DNA from 3 places in the Parabacteroides sp. AF21-43 genome. Region 1 is predicted to be linked to each of the others. Evidence: riboswitches for the same ligand, from Rfam matches in the RefSeq annotation. Region 1 holds a riboswitch; each other region holds the start of a gene.
The links. Region 1 has a riboswitch for cobalamin ahead of DWX84_RS10320 (TonB-dependent siderophore receptor). Riboswitches for the same ligand answer to the same signal wherever they lie in the genome.
Positions count from the first base shown of each region.

Region 2: linked by a shared signal. The riboswitch ahead of DWX84_RS03330 (sirohydrochlorin cobaltochelatase) and the one ahead of DWX84_RS10320 (TonB-dependent siderophore receptor) in region 1 are both predicted to bind cobalamin.
Region 3: linked by a shared signal. The riboswitch ahead of DWX84_RS00760 (porin family protein) and the one ahead of DWX84_RS10320 (TonB-dependent siderophore receptor) in region 1 are both predicted to bind cobalamin.

Region 1 is NZ_QTMG01000012.1:8,896-15,749, reverse strand. It holds gene DWX84_RS10335 (FAD-binding and (Fe-S)-binding domain-containing protein) at 1-193, opposite strand, end outside; gene DWX84_RS10330 (ABC transporter substrate-binding protein) at 257-1,375, opposite strand; gene DWX84_RS10325 (DUF5074 domain-containing protein) at 1,375-2,739, opposite strand; gene DWX84_RS10320 (TonB-dependent siderophore receptor) at 2,760-4,763, opposite strand; cobalamin riboswitch at 4,801-5,006, opposite strand; gene DWX84_RS10315 (putative transporter) at 5,116-6,798, opposite strand.
Region 2 is NZ_QTMG01000003.1:44,020-50,873, reverse strand. It holds gene DWX84_RS03335 (TonB-dependent siderophore receptor) at 1-1,997, opposite strand, end outside; gene DWX84_RS03330 (sirohydrochlorin cobaltochelatase) at 2,144-3,061, opposite strand; cobalamin riboswitch at 3,189-3,386, opposite strand; gene aspT (aspartate-alanine antiporter) at 3,473-5,170, shown strand; gene DWX84_RS03320 (bifunctional aspartate transaminase/aspartate 4-decarboxylase) at 5,183-6,832, shown strand.
Region 3 is NZ_QTMG01000001.1:173,770-180,623, forward strand. It holds gene coaW (type II pantothenate kinase) at 27-881, shown strand; cobalamin riboswitch at 901-1,104, shown strand; gene DWX84_RS00760 (porin family protein) at 1,396-2,004, shown strand; gene priA (primosomal protein N') at 2,092-4,554, shown strand; gene DWX84_RS00770 (low molecular weight protein-tyrosine-phosphatase) at 4,589-5,098, shown strand; gene DWX84_RS00775 (HD family phosphohydrolase) at 5,205-6,854, opposite strand, start outside.

The sequences.
Region 1 (6,854 bases):
GGCCGGATAAAGAGGTCCCCCCAGCTTTAAAGGTTACAGATTTACCAGTCTTCTCACATTCAGCAAGAACACGTTTTACATCTTGCTCACGACTCACGATTTCAACTCGTTTGGGATTCAACCTGTAAATCCCGGCATCTGTTCCCTTCGCTAATGTAGTTAAAGCATCAGCATATACCTTTTTTATCTTCATAGTCTAATACCTTTATTTGTCTAGAAACGACATTTCAACAAAGATATGAAACCTTTAAGACAATCAGGGCATTTCTCTAAAATAACGGGGAGAATACCCGAATACTAGCTCCGGATGGAAAATCCAGATTAAATCTTTCAATAAATATTCCGGATGTATAGGGAATTCCTCGTAATAAGGAACTGCACCTGTATTACAGGTATAAATCCGTTTTTTTTTAAAAGCGTCGAAATTCTCGTAAGGAGTATATTCGGAGCGTAAATCGTTATAGGTCATCTCAGAAGACTGATTATATTTAACAAGCCAAATATCCGCATGGATCGCTTTATCAAACACGGTCTCAAACGCTAAGGGGGTACTTCCGGCACCCGGTAAATCCTTAAACATATAATCAGCTCCGGCGTCCTCGATAAGATGAGCCATATAACTATCTCCGGATGGTACATACCACGAAGAGCCGAACTTTTTCTCCGACAAAACAGTAGGACGATTATCTATATTTGCGGTTAAGTCCTTTAGAGACAAATAGGCTTGCTCTGTTTCTTTAAATATAGAATCGGCCATCTCTTCCTTTCCGAATAGCAAACCATAAAAGCGAATCCACTCCGTACGCCCCAAAGGAAATGCCTCCATATAGTCGGCTCCTTCGATAATGGGTATCCCTATCTTCTCGACAGGCCCATAACTACTGTTCTGGAACGGGGAAGCGATCACTAGTTCCGCGCCGATCTCTATCATTTTTTCTATATTCGGAGAGGTAGCCTCACCTAAATCAGCGATTCTTCCGGCCTGTATACCCTCTTGTATGGCAGGAGTATCCATATAACGAGGCTCACAAACACCTATAACCTTATTGATTTCGTGCAATTGATCAATAATAGCCGCATGGACAGAAGTATAAACCACAATATCTTTTACCGGGACCTTCACGATCGTCCCTTTGAGTAATCCGCCGGGAACCGACTTTGTCCGGTCTACCAATAAATAGCGTTGAAGCAGACGGGTACTATCCCACGGATCACGAACTTCCACCATTGTATAGGTATCAAAGCGCTGAACCGTGAAACCTTGGGCATATTGAATACTATCAGAGGAAAGAGCTTCCTTGGAAGAAGTTTGCTTTCCGGATGGCGTACATGCCACCATCCAGAAAGCGAACCCTAAGAGAATCAGTAATCGCATTAGATATTATCTTTTTGAGCGAGGACTACTTTCATGGGATTTAAACCGGCCTCAAACTTCTTGAACAATTTACCGTCACCTCCGAAACAATAGATATCGCCATTATTCTTATAATCAGACTCTGCGACATAGACATTTCCACCCACGGCACTGATTGAATAAGGGGATTGTATTGAGGTTCCATCTGTAATAAAGCTCGTTCCCGCAGATTGGCTCTTTGTATCAAATGTTAAAAATGCAGGGCTAGACATTCCCCATTGCGCATAGAACAGAAATAGCTTGCCATCCTCATAGGCCATCTCCGTTGCGTTTGGACAATTCGTAAGGGAAGTAACCTCATAAGTCTCCGTATTTATCTTTTGTACCGTATTGGGTATATCCGCATAGTTACCCATAGAAACCACATATACATTTCCTTGCTCATCCGCCTGTATCCGTGTGGGATTCAATACTACATCCAACTTCTTTATCTCTGTAAAAGTAGACAGATCAACCACTGATACCGTTTTATCATACCCAACCTCGGTACTGTAATCCATACCTCCGGAGTTTGAGACAAACAATTTATTAGAAGATACCGCCAATTGTTCCGGATTCCGTCCGACCTTTACTTTCGCCTCAACCTCCAAGGATGCGGTATCCAAACGAGCGACATATCCATTATAATAGCTAATATAGACTTTTCCACCCTCTGATACCATATAACGGGGCTGCCCCTCTGTCTTGACTTGCTTAATGGATTTTGCCTTCAGATCTGTCACTTCTATCGTAGACTCTCCATATACCGCGATATACATCTTATCGCCATACACGATCATATCCTGTGCCGTATCTCCCAGCCCCCTGCCATTTTGAGCCAAGAAATAATCGGGGACAACCTCATCCTTTTCTATGTCGTACATATATAAAGAAGAGTTGTTATTTCCCATATTGCCCGAATTCAAGAAATATAAAGCCATGAAAGAACTATCCTTCACAAAATCAATAACTCTTACGGAAGCATAAACAGAAGACTCACCTTCCGCATTTGCGGCTATAACTAATAAATAGCCTATATTTACGACATCCGTAATAGCATATGAATGTGTTCCAACTTCTACCTCCGCAATTTTCATATCTTTAGCGGTTCCATCAGAGGAACCATAAATCACGTACTTTGTTACATTGTCAACAGAAGACGGAGCTGTCCAATTTAAGGTTCCACTAACTTTTAAAGCTTCCGGATTCTCATCCGTAAAACTGACATTAGTTACAGATACATTTGGTATGTTCAGTGAAGGCTCATTGTCATCATCACAGCTGACAAACGAGAAAGACATCAATGCACACAAGGCAGAGACACAAACTAAATTCTTCTTTTTCATTACTTTACTTTTATAGTTTACTAATAGGATAAACAAATACTTAAACGCCAAGAACGGCCCGGCATGGGATAATACTGAATAACATCATAATTCACGTTCGCAAGATTTAACAATTCACCTTGCAAACGCAAACCGAAATATCGAAAACGAAAATCTCGATTTATAGAAATACTCTGTTCTATATAAGAATCAATCCTGTTCCGATCTATATTTTGCGGCAATGCATAACGATCACCAACCGCAGTCAGTATATAAGAGACATTTACCCATGGATTTTCCAAGGTTACGGAAACCGTGCCTGAATGACGAGGTGTATAAGGAATCTGATCCTTATAATTCTTAGCTTCCGGATCTGTCACATCAACCGCGTATTGAAAAGAATAAGTGGAAGCCAAAAGCAAGCTCATTCGTAAGGGCAATCGGAATTGTGTAGATAAATTTACATCTACCCCTTTAATATCCACTTCGCCCATATTCATCATCTTCCAAACATACATGGTAGGTAAAGCCACGATCTTATCTTTCACCGTATTATAATATCCATCCGCCGAAATACTGAAATGCCGCAGCCAATCCCCACAGGAAGAACTCCATGTTACCCCTACATTATATTGGGAAGTTTCTTCCGGTTTCAAATTTGTATTTCCCATACGGAGGTAATACAAGTCCGTAAATGTAGGAACCCGGAATATATCTTTGTAAGAGGCACGTATCCGCAAAGTACTTTCCGAGAATGGCCGCCAAGACAAACTTACAGCCGGGGATAAACGCCTCTTATCATCCGGTTTTTCCCCTTGCTCCACTTTATCAGTGATATATGTTCCCAATAAACTAGCGGTAGCCGTGAATCGACTGTTCTTATATTGCACCGCTAGTACTGATTGAGAGGCCATTCGCTTTGGATTAGGGCCGTTCACAAAATTATTGTCCAGCATAGAGCGAGTTAAATCCGTAGTCAACGTCGCCGATACATACTTTATAGGAGTATACAGCAAACCTACAGAGCCATAATACTCATTCTGTGTATTCAAATCGACTTGTTCGCCCGCAGCATATTTATCATTTATATCTAAATAACGAGTAAAAGCATAATTATACTTAGCCATGGCCCGTAGCGTAAATTTCTCATTAAGAACATTCTTATACCCCGATTGCACGAAAAAGTTATTATCCCATAATCGTTCAGAAGTGTTCTTGTTATATAAATTAACAGAACCGGGAAGCCCCCGCTCCGAATCAAAATAGTACGCCTTAAAGGAAAGTTCGCCTCCCCTTCCAAAATCGCCGAATAGATTACCTTCCAAATGGTAAGCATGGATATCGCTATTTCTACGCTTCTCTCTCGTCTCCAATTCCCCATTAATCAATGTATAGGGATATTGCCCATCCGCACGCACGAAATCACCATGTAAGGATGCGCTCCAACGCTTTCCTAATTTTTGATCATAATGCAGCACGGGATTAAAAAGCCCGAAGGAACCTCCCTTAACCTTAAGATAAGTATGAAACGATTTGTCTTTAAACGTGGGCTTTCCGGTTTGTATATTCAAGGCTCCTGCCGAGGCATACACCCTTGCCGTTTGGAAGATGTCATCCGATTGTCCGATCGATAAGGAAACCATCTCCACGTTATCCAACGAGAAACGGCTGATATCGACTTGCCCGCTTTGCGCATCCGTAATCGTCACCCCATCGTAACTGACGGCGGTATGCTTCGCTCCCAAGCTACGTACCGAGACCGTTTTCAATCCTCCGATCCCCCCATAATCCTGTACTGTAACTCCCGAGAAGCGTTTCACGGCCTCGGATAGGTCTTGTACTCCCAAGCGATCGATTCCCGCCCGGTCCATAATTTGCAAAGGCGTACCTTCACGGGTGACCGACGGACGTACCTTCTCCACTACTTCCACCCCGGAAAGCTCGTGATAGGCCGTCGTATCGATCTGTTGACCGAAAGCGACACCCAAAGAAAATAACCATACGCTAAAAACGCACAGACATCTTATAAGATATAAATCTCGCATAATAATTCTTAGGTTTACCAACGTCTTCACCCGAAACGTCGCATAACAAAATCATGGCAGGTTTTCTGGCTCGTCCACCCTCTGTCGGCTACCTTCCCGCCTATCCGATAGGCAGTGGCAACAAGATTTGCCGGGGCTCCAAGGACTTACAGCTACGGGTACAGCTCCGGACTCGCACCGGATTCCCTTTTACTGATTATTATCGGAATCGATAACATCTACACCTTGATTGGCCGCAAAGATACATGTTTACTTTTTGATTAGCAACAAAAAAGCCCCCCGGCGAATCACTTCGGCGGAAGGCTAGGGAGTTTACACTTTTCTAAACATTACTAACAACAAAATATTTATTCTATGTATAAAAGAATAATATCATTAACTGTGCGGTCAACACACGCAAAAACATGGTCAATGGATAAACCGTCGCATATCCAACCGCCGGCGCATCATTTCCTGCCGCCATATTGGAATAGGCTAACGCAGGAGGATCGGTCGTACTTCCCGCAATCAATCCCATCAACGTAAAATAATTCAGTTTATAAAAATACCTTCCCACACAACCGATAATCAGTAGAGGCAATAACGTTATTATAAAACCATAACCGATCCAAGCTACACCACCCTTATTGACTATCGTATCGACAAAACCTTCACCCGCACTCAATCCCACGCAGGCGAGAAACAAGGTGATTCCTAATTCCCTCAATAGTAAATTAGAACTTTGCGTGGTATAAGTAACCAATTTATAACGATAACCGAACCGGCTTATCAATATCGCAACGATCAACGGACCTCCCGCTAATCCTAATTTCACCGGTTGAGGAATACCCGGAAAACTAATAGGAAGACTTCCCACGATAATACCCAAAACTATACCAACAAAAATAGTCACCAAATTAGGTTCATTCAAGCGTTTCATTGAATTACCCAGCGTCTCGGCAACTTTCTCCACCGCCAATTCACTACCGACCACTGTCACCCGGTCGCCTATTTGCAAGACCAGATTAGGAGTAGCTACCAACTCCAGCCCCGCACGATTGATCCGAGTCACGTTAATTCCATGTAAACGGCGTAACTGCAAAGCCCCTAATTGCTTACCGTTGATTTCAGACCGGGTAACCAAAATACGCCGGCTGATAAACTGGCTTTCCGCCGGAATCCATTGCTTACGATCCATCTGTATTTCTTGACCGATAAAAGTCTTTATCGCCTCCACGTCATGCTCTGCGGTAATAACAAAAATCTTATCATCCCCATTCAATACCGTGTTCCCCGCCACGATCTCTATCCGATTCGTATCGTTACGTAAAATACGGGAAATAACAAATTCACGGTGTTCCAACAATTTAGATAGCTCACTTACGCTACGACCAAAAATCGCCGGATTCTTCACCACCAAAGAGATAGGTACAGCCTCTCCTCCCGATTCCGTATCCGTCTCTTCTTCCAATTGTTCCGTCTCCTTCGCAAAAGAGATACGGAAAACATAACGGATAAAAATCATCGACAAGATAATGCCGATCACACCTAACGGATAGGCAACCGCATATCCTAAAGCGATCGTTTCATCCGAGATCCCCGTCATATCTGAATAAGCCTGTTGAGCAGCGCCCAATCCCGGTGTATTCGTCACTGCTCCGGATAAGATACCTACCATTGTCGGTATAGGAATGCCTGTAATATAATGTATAATCAAGGCAGTAATCACCCCTAGAAAAACAATACCGCAAGCAAGCATATTCAACGTGATCCCTCCCTTTCGAAACGAAGAGAAAAATCCGGGGCCTACTTGCATACCTACCGAGTAAACAAATAAGATCAAACCAAACTCTCTAAAAAAATGAACGACCGACGGATTCGCCGTAAAACCGAAATGCCCGAGAAAGATCCCGACAAACAGTACCATGGTAATCCCTAAAGAGATACCGAATAGCTTCAGTTTACCAAGCTGGATCCCCAGAGCGATCACAACGGATAACAAAAGGATAGAATGCCCTACCCCTTCTCCCCATAACAATTCATTAATCCATTCCATATCTATTCATGTATATATTAATTTAAGATAAAAAAGTACCTCTGGCGAATCACTTC
Region 2 (6,854 bases), on a different contig from region 1:
AATTCCGGATCCTTTATTTCTTTCATCTCCCGGATCTTGGAGTCGTTCAATCCATAACCGATCGTCAGCGCTAAGGTGCTTACCGGAGAAAGAGTGACATCAAAATCAAAACCTTTGGAATCTTGTACACCCACCTGTCCGATTACACTCATCGTGGTAGTCTCGCCGTTTACTTCCTCTTGATAGTTGTTGGTCAACGTAGCCGTACTGTTCATCTTCCGGATATAGAACAAGCTGGCATTGGCGCTTAATATATTGTTCAATTGATATTTAAGACCCACCTCGGCTTGGTATCCTTTCTCCGGCTTAAATACTTCCTCATTGCGAGCAGGCTCGAAACGATTTCCATCACCTCCTACATAAATGACGTTATCTTGATAGAACGTACGGATCGGCTTGAAGAAAGAGGCGAAAGACGCATAAATGGATGTATTCGGATGGGGCAGATAGACCGCTCCGAAACGATAAGTCAACGCCTTATTCTTTATCATATTGAAGCTTGAATGCTCCTCATACTCACGTCGTCCGGTAGGAGTTGTAGCGCTGGCGGACATATAACGGAAAAAGTCGTAACGTAGAGCGGCTAATACCTTCCATTGCTCGTTGAACTCAACCATATCTTGAAGATAAAGGCTGTTGGAATAATGATGCGTAACCGTTGCTTTCGAGAATTTACTGGTCATATATCCCATGCTATGCGGATCATAAACGGATACATGCGAATAAAGGCCGGGACCCTGAACATCATCTCCTAAATTATAGCCCGAATAGCTGGTACGATTCAAGGCGACGAAAGAGTAACCTCCCATATACGTATGCTTTATCTCACCCGTCCTGAATTTACCGCTTAGCTCGAGCGTATTGGCTACCGTCTTGGCTATATGGGAGAAGCGAAGCGGGAAAGAAAGATATACACTGTCCAAACAGATATATTTTTTCTGGCCGTTTTTCATATAATAATGATCATAGATCGGATCATCACTTTCGAGATAGTCGAGGGCTTCCGTCCCAAAATAGTTGATATCGTCGTTATTGTAAGAAAGGCGATCTGTTAGTTTCGCGCCGTTCCAAAAAGTATGTGTGTATTGCGTCGATACGTTCCATGCGTGATTCTTCATAAAGTCGGACTCGTTATTGTAGCGAGCCTCACGGTCAAGTCCCGGTAGCATCTCATTTTTATGGAGATATAACTGTCCTGTTTGCACATTATATACATCATTTGCCATTAAATCGGGAAGACCGATCTCCGTCCCATAGAAGTCGCGGTTAAAACCTCCGCGAACATCTAATATGTCACGTTCCGTCATTTTAGCTTGCAATGCCAGATAACCGGAAAAGCGACGGTTGCCATTATCACGCCAGCCCTCTTGATCGGAAAAGTTGACATTGGCGTAATAATTGACCGGACCGACCAATTTACCGCCCATGCCAAGTGTCGCCTCTTTATTCTCGTAACTACCGTAGGCCAATCGAGCATTAACGCTCTGTTTCTCTGACGGGGATTTACGAACGATATTCAAGGTTCCACCTACGGCTGAATGTCCGTAAAGTACAGAAGCCGGTCCCTTTAATAATTCAATAGACTCGATACAGGATAGATCGGGTACGGGATAAGAGTTGTTTATTGCCGAACGTTCATCGCGGATACCGTCTATCATCATGATAGAATGATCGAAACCACGGATCGACAATTGTTGAAATGCGCCATAAGATGTCTGGAATCGTACGCCCGGCATAAAGCGTACCGCATCTTGGATATTACGGATACCTCGCAACTCCAAACTACTCGCCGTAATGCTATTAATTGAAATAGGAAGATATTTCATAGGTACGTCCAACTTCGTGATTTGTGGACGTGGCTTGCGTGCGGCGGTCGCTACGACTTCTTGAATATTGAATGTCGTATCGGCGAAATTCGTGTACTCATTCTTGTGTTGTGCCTGCATCGTACTGATACATAAGGCTGTCAACGGTAAGATTGTCAAAACTCTTTTCATATATTTAGCATTATAACTGTTTATTGTATGCATGTGAAATCCCTTTCGAAAGAAATTCCATTTTCCTTCGAATGAAAATTTAGTTTCTTTCGGAAGGAATTACTTTTTCTTCCGAAAGGAATAAAACATAGATTTGGAGAACTTTTTTAGTCCTTCTCTACCGCATAAGCTTTCTTCTTATCAACGATATCGATCATCTTATGTTTAGCCATGAAACGGGCATGTTCGATGAAGATCTTCTGAATATCCGGATTCTGTCCCAGACCTTCCATAAATACGCTTACCTCGTAGCCTTTCTTTTCCAGTTCCTCTTTCCAATCACCGGCGATATCGTTTTTCGCATGGTCTCCGGCGACAAACATAAATGGCATCAACAAGACTTTCTTCGTTCCATTGGCCTTTACTTGGGCTACCATCGTATCAAAAGTAGGATAGCCCTCGATGGTTCCTACGGAATAATCCTTGAATCCCTTCTCCTTCAACATATAATCCAACATGGCATATTGAGCCGTCGCCGGAGTATAAGTGCCATGGCCTACCAATAAAGTAGCGCCTTCTTTCGCCCCATTTTTTGTGATAGCGACGATTACCGCCTCATAATCCTCCGGTGTATACAATAAAGGATTACCGATACGAATCTCCTTGAAAGAAGATTTCATGGTGGCAACATCCTTACGTAAGGATTCCATCTCGATACCTTCGATTATATTCGTGGATTGGATCAAGACATGTGTATAACCATCAGTCTTTAATTTTTCCAAGGCCTCGATCGGGTTCAGTTTCTCTACGCCACGAGCTTTTAAGCGGCGCATTACAATGCGAGAAGTCCATGCCTCACGCAACTCAACATCTTTGAAAGCTTCTTTCGCTTTTTGATTGATCGCGTCGATTGTCAAGGCACGGGTATCATCATGGGTTGTTCCAAAATGTACCATCAATAAAGCGGCCTTATCGCCCGGTTGTAAAGAGGCGAATAAATCGGATGCTACAAAATTCTCGCCATCGTGCGCACGACAAACTAGGCTGATGACCAGCAAGAAGAAAGATAGTAAGTGTTTCCTCATCATATGAATATATTAATAATTAGATTACATATCAATCCCACGGAGACAACGTATTATTACGTCTCCAACATCTTTTAGATATAGGTGATATTTCTATCCTCTTAATTACTCCTGACCCCGGGAGGAATTAATCATTACTTCGCTTGGCAGGTTTCCTGACTGGCTCGGAAAGCAACCTTCCCATCTTTCTTAAGACAGTGGCATAGCAGAACGCTTTCCTTTTCAAGAGCTTCACAGTAGCGGGCACTGTTCCGGATTCTAACCGGATTCCCTTTTATAGAGTTGTCGGTAGACAAACTCTATCACCTAAGCGGTCGCAAATTTATATAAATAATCCCGAAAAGTAACAACATCTTTCAAAGAATCCCTGTTCCAATAGCATCTTTTTTGTTTAACATCAAATAAATAGATATGGAATGGATAACTAATTTACTTCAACATTATCCGGAGCTAGCTATTTTCATAACCTTAGCTCTCGGTTTCTGGATTGGCAAGTTTAAGATAAAGAAGTTCACGCTGGGAACGGTTACCAGCGTATTATTGGTCGGTGTATTGATCGGGCAATTAAAAATCGATATAAGCGGACCGTTAAAGTCCGTCTTTTTCTTGATGTTCCTCTTCGCTGTAGGATATAGCGTTGGGCCACAGTTCTTCCGGGGATTGAAAAAGGAAGGTCTTCCTCAAATGCTTTTCGCCGCCGTCATGTGTATATTTTGTTTGATCGCTCCTTTTTTGTTAGCGAAACTTATGGGATATAACGCAGGCGAGGCCGCAGGATTATTGGCGGGCTCCCAGACGATGTCGGCAGTATTAGGAGTTGCCGAAGATACGATCGGACAGATGAATATTAGCGATACGGATAAAAGTGCTATGGTAAATGTAATGCCCGTGGCCTATGCGGTAACTTATATTTTCGGTACGGCAGGATCCGCATGGTTAGTGAGTGATATCGGGCCACGTCTTTTAGGAGGACTCGACTACGTGAAAAAAGCGTGTAAAGAGCTAGAGGCTAAAATGGGAAATAACGACGAGAGCGAGCAACCGGGCTTTATGCCTGCCGCCCGTCCGGTAACTTTCCGGGCCTATAAGATTAGTAATGAATGGTTCAAGGATGGCAAAAGCGTAAAGCAGTTGGAGGTGTATTTAGACCAATTGGGACGGCATTTGTTCGTGGAGCGTGTCCGTATTAATAATGTAGTAACCGATGTTAAACCGGATTTGGTTTTACATACCGGAAATGAGGTTGTCCTAAGCGGTCGCCGGGAATTCGTGATCGGAGAGGAGAACTGGATTGGCGACGAGGTCAATGACATTGAATTGCTCGATTTTCCGGCAGAGACGTTACCCGTACTAGTGATCCATAAGGAATACGTGGGGAAAAAGATCTGCTATTTACGCAATCAATCGTTCATGCATGGTGTTAGCATCAAGTCCGTAAGGCGTGCGGGTATCAATATCCCGGTCTTGGCCGCTACGGTGATAGATTCCGGTGATATGCTGGAATTGGTAGGCATGAAATCAGAGGTAAATAAAGCGGCGACGGCTTTAGGATATCCCGATCGCCCAACCAATCAGACCGATTTGATTTTCGTGGGTATCGGTATTTTCTTAGGGGGAATTTTAGGTTCGCTCGCGATTCATTTCGGGGGTGTCCCGATTAGCCTAAGTACGAGTGGAGGTGCTTTGATAGCCGGGCTCGTCTTTGGATGGCTTCGTTCTAAGCATCCGACCTTCGGGCGTATTCCGGAGCCTTCCGTCTGGATATTAAATAATTTGGGATTGAATATGTTTATCGCCGTAGTCGGTATCACGGCGGGTCCCAGTTTCGTGACCGGATTGAAGGAAGTCGGTATAAGTTTATTTATTATCGGTGCTTTAGCGACATCTATCCCGCTTATCATCGGTATTCTGATGGGACGTTACGTTTTTAAGTTCCACCCGGCTATTACTTTAGGTTGTACGGCGGGTTCACGTACGACAACTGCCGCATTAGGAGCGGTGGAAGATGCCGTAGGAAGTGAGACTCCAGCCTTAGGCTATACCGTTACCTATGCGGTGGGTAATACTTTATTAATCATCTGGGGTGTCGTTATTGTGCTAATCATGTAATATATATAATGTATGGACAAGAAGAAAATACATGTCACGAGAGAATATGAGAAAAAGATGTCGGAGATTAGCCCTTTCGAGCTAAAGAACATCTTGATAGAGTTAGCGGATGAGAGCGCTCGTAAAAGTACGCACATCATGCTGAACGCAGGAAGGGGAAATCCAAACTGGATCAGTACGGTTCCACGGGAGGCATTCTTCCTATTAGGGCAGTTCGCCTTGGAGGAATGCCAGCGGGAAACCGAATTGGCAGATGAGATGGCCGGAGCCGCAGGGGTTCCCAACCGCAAAAGGATCGCGTCTCGCTTCGTACAGTTTCTAAAGAAACATGCGCAATCTCCCGGCGCTACTTTATTGAAGGGTACCTATGAATATCTGGTCACGGAAAAAGGTGTAGATGAGAATGAGCTTGTATACGAATGGGCGGAAGGTGTCATTGGTGATCAATATCCGGTTCCCGATCGTATCTTGAAATATACGGAAATGCTCGTGCGGGATTATTTAGACCAAGAATTATGTGATAACCAGCCCCCTGAGGGAATATTCGACCTTTTCGCTACCGAGGGCGGAACTGCCGCCATGTGTTATATCTTCGATTCCTTGCAGCAGAATTTCTTGTTGAATAAGGGAGACAAGATCATTCTCTTCGCTCCGGTATTCACTCCTTATATAGAGATTCCGGAACAGGCTCGTTATCTTTTTAATGTCATAGAGATAAAAGCCTTGAAGATGACAAAAGACGGCTATCACACGTGGCAATATCAAGAAAAGGATTTAGATGTCCTGAAAGATCCTAGCGTGAAAGCCGCTTTCATAACAAACCCGAGCAACCCGCCTTCATACGGATTGACAAAAGCATTGATGAATAGGATCGTTGAGATCGTACGGAACGACAATCCCAACCTTATGATTATTACGGATGATGTGTATGCGACATTTATTCCGCATTTTCGCTCGATGATGGCCGAATTACCAAAGAATACGTTATGTGTCTATTCTTTCTCCAAATATTTCGGGGCAACCGGATGGAGATTGGCGGTAATCGCTTTACATCAAGATAATATTTACGACCGGATGATCCGTGAATTGCCAAGAGATAAACAGGAGCTTCTAAAAAAACGATATAGCAGTCTATCCTTACATCCCGAGGATATCCGCTTTATTGATCGTATGGTAGCCGATAGCCGTCAAGTAGCCTTGAATCATACGGCCGGTCTTTCCTTGCCACAACAAACACAAATGTCTCTGTTTGCGTCTTTCGCTCTATTAGATGCGGAAAATACCTATAAGAAAAGGATGCAGGATATGATCCACGAGCGTTTACACACATTGTGGGAAAGCACCGGATTCACCTTATTGGACGACCCTTTGCGTGCGGGATACTATAGTGAGATCGATATGCTTGTCTGGGCTAAGAAATTCTATGGGGATGATTTCGTGGAATATCTAAAAAAGAATTACGAACCTCTGGATGTCGTTTTCCGTCTGGCACAGGAAACTTCCTTGGTTTTACTGAACGGAGGAGGTTTTGATGCTCCCGAGTGGTCTATCCGCGCATCTTTAGCCAACCTTAAACGGGAAGATTATGTCCGGATTGGAGAGGGTATCGCATCTATTTTACATAGTTATGCTCAAAGATGGAAAGAAAGTCTCGATAAGTAGAAAAAACAGCTCCAAGGCTTGA
Region 3 (6,854 bases), on a different contig from region 1:
TTATTCAATTAAAAAGGGAAAGAATCATGGGAATCGTTATAGGTATAGATGTGGGAGGTAGCACGACCAAGATCGTCGGCGTGGAGGATAAGAAGATCAAGAACCCGATGTTCGTGAAAGCTACCGATCCGGTAACCTCTTTATTCGGAGCCTTCGGTAAGTATATTTATGATAATAACATCTCGCTCTCGAATATAGAGAAAGTGATCTTGACGGGTGTAGGTAGCGCCTATATCGATCAACCTTTATATGGCTTACCAACTGCGAAGACGGATGAGTTCCTTGCGAATGGGCTAGGGGCGCAATATAATACGGGACTGGACAGTCTATTGGTGGTCAGCATGGGAACGGGTACCTCCTTTGTCAAGGTACAAGGCTCCACGATCGAGCATATCGGGGGATTGGGTATCGGTGGCGGAACAATCCTCGGCTTGTCTAAGCTATTATTGAAAACGCATGACTTTCACCAAATAGCGTCTTTGGCCGAGCACGGTTCCTTGAATGATATCGACTTGCATATCCGGGATATTACGCCGCATCCGCTACCCGGCCTGCCGCTGGACGTGACAGCCTCTATTTTCGGAAAAGCGGACGCGAACGCTAAGGTTGAGGATATCGCTCTCGGTATCGTTCATATGGTCTTGCAGACCATCGGACAAGGAGCTGTTTTCGCCTCGTTAAATGGCGATATCAAGAATATCGTATTGATCGGTAACCTGACTCGCTTGCCACAATGCCCGGATATTTTCCCCCGTCTGGAGGAGATGTGCGATGTCCATTTCAAGATACCGGAGTATGCCGAATATCGCACGGCTATCGGGGCGGCTTTATGCTATATCAGGAACCGGGAATATAAGGATATTTTTTGTGGAAAGTGTTAGGCTACATCAAAACTTTATGTATCTTTGCTACATGCTTTGTTCCCTTTCGGCAATCGCCGGATAGGGATTAAAAGGGAATCGGGTGAGAATCCCGGACAGTCCCGCTGCTGTAAGCTTCATAAACGGGTTGAGCAATACTGTTGCCACTGTTCATTCAAGTGAATGGGAAGGCGCTTAAGACCGGAAGTAAGTCAGAAGACCTGCAAGGCGTGTATATTTTCGACGGCTTCGAGGAAAGGCCGGAAGAGAACGCAAGAACCGTATCCGGTTTTTACTATTCTTTATCCAAGGTTTTCTTATCAAGTCGTCTCATGGTTTCGGATAATTATTTTGCCATAATAATTAGGGAAAGAAGCATGAATCTGACCGACGGGATGAGCTCCGTGTGTAAGATGCATGCTTTCTTTGCGTTTAAAGGACTGGGGTATTCCGTGAACACTCTATAGAGAATATTTGTTTATTATTAGAAAAGTGCGTTTATTTGCAACGAGTAATTAACAAAAGAAGTATGAATATGAAGAAAATTGTGGGACTTGTTATGGTTGCCTTGCTAGCGTTGATGGCGCTTCCGGCGAACGCTCAGCTTAAATTCGGTATCAAGGGAGGTGTGAATATATCGTCTGTTCATTTCAACTCGGACGTGTTGAAAGCGGATAACGTAACCGGCTTCCAAGTGGGTCCGATGATCGAGACGACCTTACCGTTGGTCGGTGTCGGGATCGATGCGGCAGTGTTGTATTCGCAAAAAGGTTTGGAAACGACCTCGGCTGGCGGGGTGAAGACTTCGATGAAGACGGATTATATCGATGTTCCGGTCAACTTGAAATGGAAATTCGGCTTACCGATCGTCAAGGCGTATCTGGCAGCCGGTCCGTATATCGGTTTCCGTGTAGGCGGTGATAAGTTTTGGGATATCCCGGGTTCCGTAGCGGATCAGGTGAAGGCGAAGAATTTCAGCGCAGGTCTTAACTTCGGTGCCGGCGTGGAGCTGATCAGTCACTTGCAGGTGGGTTTCAATTATGGTCTGGGACTGACTGATAACTATAGTATTGAGAAGGTGAACCTCTCCGACGGTGCCGGAAAGAACCGTGGATGGTCTATCACGGCAGCGATCTTGTTCTAAATAGGTGAAAATAAAATGAGAGAGGCTGGGCTTTAGAAGTCCGGCCTTTTTTGTTATTTTTGGGCTCGTAATGAAACACCTGTTTGAATGAAATACGCGGACGTCATACTTCCCCTTCCTTTGGAGAATAGCTATACCTATCGGATACCCGAAGATCTGGAGAGAGCCGTGACTCCCGGTTGCCGGGTGATCGTGCATTTCGGGAAGAAACGATATTATACGGCTATCGTCATGGAGGTACACGACCGGGAACCGGTATCCGATTTTGAGACGAAGGAGATCTACGCTTTGCTGGATGCCACGCCGGTGCTCCGCCGTCCGCAACTCCGTTTCTGGAAATGGATATCTTCTTATTATATATGTAAGCTGGGCGACGTGTATAAGGCGGCCTTGCCTTCCGGCTTAAAGTTGGAAAGCGAGACGGCGGTTACTTATAATGAGGATTTCGAGGCCACCGCCCCCTTGCGCCCGAACGAGCAAGCGGTACTGGATGCTTTTAGCGGGGTTTTGAAATTGACGATCTCGGAGTTGGAGAAGAAGACCGGTCTTCGAAATGTTGTCCCGATCGTCTCTTCCTTGATGGTGAAAGGGGCGGTCGAGGTGAGCGAGGAGCTAAAGCGAGGATTCGTTCCCAAGACACAGGCGTTTATCCGTTTGGCCGAGGCTTACCGGGATGAGACGAAATTACAGGCGGTGTTCGAGGATTTGAAACGAGCGAAGAAGCAAGAGCTTCTGCTGGTCAGCTTCTTGGATTTAAGCCATACCTTGAATCCCGCTTTATCGAAGGAGCTTTCCAAGAAAGAGCTATTGGAACGCAGTGGTTATACCTCTGCGGTATTGGAGGGGCTGCTGAAACGGGGTATCTTGGAGAGTTACGAGAAAGAGGTGGGTCGTTTGCAAGTATCTGTCTGCCGCTTGCAAGAGCCGAATCCGCTCAGTCCGGCGCAAGAGAAAGCCTATGGAGAGATCCATGAGGCTTTCAAGACGAAGGAGGTCTGCTTGCTTCATGGCGTGACTTCCAGTGGTAAGACCGAGATATACGTCCGTTTGATCCATGAGGTCTTGCGGCTGGGGCGGCAGGTTTTATATATGTTGCCGGAGATCGCTATCACGACCCAGATCACGGAACGGCTGGCGAAATTATTCGGGGATAAGCTATTGGTCTACCACTCTAAGTTCTCGGATAACGAGCGGGTGGAAGTTTGGAATAAGCTATTGCATAACGACGAGCCTATGCTGGTATTGGGGGTCCGTTCGTCCCTCTTCCTTCCGTTTAAGGACTTGGGCTTGATTATCGTGGACGAGGAGCATGAGAATACGTATAAGCAGCAGGACCCGGCACCCCGTTACCATGCCCGTAACGCTGCCATCGTCTTGGCGGGTATGCACGGCGGTAAGACCTTATTGGGTTCCGCCACCCCCTCCATCGATTCTTATTTCAACGCTACGGCGGGGAAATACGGTCTGGTTGAGTTATCTACCCGCTACGGTGATTGCTTGATGCCGGAGATTATTACGGTGGACGTGAAGGAGCTAAAGCGCAAGAAGATCATGAAAGATACCCTTTTCTCCCCTCTGTTGGTGGAGAAGGTGCGGGAGGCCCTATCCCGGGGCGAGCAGGCGATCCTATTCCAGAACCGCCGGGGATTCGCCCCGATGATCGAGTGCCGAGGGTGCGGGTGGGTGCCTCGTTGCGTGAATTGCGACGTTAGCCTTACCTACCACAAGGCGCATAATCAGCTGGTTTGCCATTATTGCGGTTATACCTACCGCTTGCCGCAGGTATGTCCCGAGTGTAAGGGGACGGAGTTCAAGATGCAAGGCTTCGGTACGGAGAAGGTAGAGGAGGAGATCGCTGGGCAATTCCCAGCGGCGAAGGTGGAGCGGCTGGATTTCGATACGGCCCGTACCCGCACGGCTTACGAGCGGATCATCTCGGATTTCGAGAAGGGGAAGACACAAATCTTGATTGGTACCCAGATGTTGTCGAAGGGATTGGATTTCGGGAATGTCAGCGTGGTCGGAATCCTGAGTGCCGATAGCCTGATGAATTTCCCTGACTTCCGGGCGCACGAGCGGGCTTATCAATTGATGGTACAGGTTAGCGGACGTGCCGGACGACGGGATAAGCGGGGTACGGTGATCTTGCAGACTACTCAGCCGGAGCATCCTTTGATCCGTATGGTGCAGCATTTTGCTTATAAGGAAATGGTGAGCTTGCAATTGAGCGAGCGTAGTATGTTCCGTTACCCGCCTTACTACCGTTTGATCGTCTTGATCCTTCGGAGTCGGAATGAGGAGGCTTTGCAGGAAATGTCTGCTTTATACGCCGAGAAACTTCGTGCTCGTTTGGGTGAGCGGGTGTTGGGGCCGGTTACGCCGCCTATCACTCGGGTACAGACGCTTCATATCAAGAAGATCGTCTTGAAGATCGAGATATCCGCCGGGATCGCTCCGCTTCGTGAGATATTGGAGGGTATTCATACTGAGATGCAAGGATATGTACCGTTTAAGCAGTTGCTGGTTCATTATGATGTGGACCCGGCTTGAGAATTGAAAATGGAGAATTGAAAATTGAAAATTAATGGAAAGGAGCTTAGTGATGAAGGAGGAGAAGGTACGGTTGTTGTTTGTGTGCTTGGGGAATATATGTCGCTCTCCGTCGGCGGAGGCAGTAATGAAGAGGTTGGTGAAGGATGCGGGATTGGGAGATCGGATTGAGATCGATTCCGCCGGGATCACCGGGTATCATGAAGGAGACCGGGCGGATTCACGGATGCGGGCGCATGCGGCCCGTAGGGGATATGTGTTGGATTCGATCTCCCGTCCGGTACGTCAGTGGGACTTCCATGACTTCGATTTGATTATCGGCATGGACGACCAAAATATAACGGACTTGAAACGGATGGCTCCCGATCTGGAATCCGTCGCTAAGATACATCGGATGACCGAGTTCTCCCGGAATAAGTTGTACGATCACGTCCCGGATCCTTATTATAGCGGTGCCGAGGGCTTCGAGCTGGTCTTGGATCTATTGGAAGACGCTTGCGCCGGGTTGTTGGAATATTGCCGATTATTACGATGCCCATCGTAAGGTTGCTAGAATGCCCATTGTAAGATGCTTATAACTGCGATTATAAGAACCTTACAATAGGCATTATGGTTCTGTGCCGATGGCTGTATGCCTATCTGCTTGATAATTATTGTTTTTTCAAGTCCGGATAGCTGATTCGGGTATGGAACATGGTTTTCAGTTTGTCTACGAATACGCTCTTTATGGTCTCCACGTCCTTGAAGGTCAGCGGAGCGCTCTTTAGCAAGCCGTCGGCGATCTGCCCGTCGATGATCTTGTTCACCAAGGCGCTGATACTCTCTTCGGTATGTTCCTTCAAGCTGCGGGAGGCGGCTTCCACGGAATCGGCCATCATCAGTACGGCGGTCTCCTTCGAGAAGGGATTCGGGCCGGGGTAGGTGAATAGCTCGTCGTTAATCGGCTTGTCCGGGTATTGGTTCTTGAAAGAGTTGTAAAAATACTTCGCCTTGCCACGCCCGTGGTGCGTACGGATGAAGCTGATAACCGCCTTGGGTAACAGGGCCTTCTCGGCGATCTTCACGCCCTCGGTGACGTGGCTGATGATGATCTGCGCGCTTTGGTCGAACGATAACTGGTTATGCGGGTTCACGCTCGATTGGTTCTCGGTGAAGAAGACGGGGTTGCTCATCTTCCCGATGTCGTGATAAAGGGCGCCGGTACGTACCAGTTGGGCGTTGGCGCCGATCTTGGCGGCCGCCTCGGAAGCGAGGATGGATACCTGCAAGGAGTGCTGGAACGTGCCCGGGCAAGTCTCGCTAAGCTTTTTCAAGATCGGGTTGTTGATGTTGGACAGTTCCACCAAGGTGATGTCCGATACGTAGCCGAACGTCTTCTCCAGCATATATACCAATACGTAGGTGAACATGACGAGGATGAAGTTGATGCCGAAATAGAGCATCATCATCCAGTTGATCTTATTCAGGTTCGCCTCTTGGAACAACGTGAGGCTCATGTAGCAGATGGCGTACGAGAGGAAGATGAAGAATGCGCACCGGATCAGTTGTGAACGTTCGCTCAGGTTTCTCAGGCTGAACGTCACGACCATGCCCGCTATGGTTTGTAGCAACAGGAACTCATGCGGGAAAGGTACCATCAACGAGCAGATCAGCACGATGATAAGGTGCGTGAAAAGCGCCGTCCGGGAATCGAAGAAGGTACGTACTACGATCGGTACGATGGCGAACGGCAATATATATACGTTGAATAATGCGTAGGTAACACATAGTTCCGTAAGGATGCAACTCACGAATATGCAGAGGATCAAGAATAGTACGTTCTTCCGGTTGTGGAATATCTTCAAGCGGAAAGACCATAGGTAGAGCCAGAAACAGAACATTAGCCCGAAGACGAGCACGAATTGCCCGGCCAATATGATGCCTTGCGTCTGCGTGCCTCCGGTCTTGGCCTCGTGTATGGCCTTTAGGGAACGGAGCACGTTGTAGGTATGGTTGTCGATGATCTCGCCCCGGTCTACGATACGTTCTCCGGCTTGTACCATGCCGTTGGCGATCGATACGCCCTGTAGCATATCCTCCTTGATCTTGTCGGACATGTCAGCGGCATAGGATATGTTCTCGGTGAGGTAGTTATTGATGTCACACGATTGCAGGATGGATTTGTCCAGCCGTGACGGGCAGTTGTTGATAATGAACTCGTAGGCGGTGCGCACGGTGAAGAAGTCGCTCACGTAGCGGGGCTGTGCGATGGCGTTCTCCAAGAGGTTGACACGGGAGTATTCCTCTTTCCGTAGCTCGTC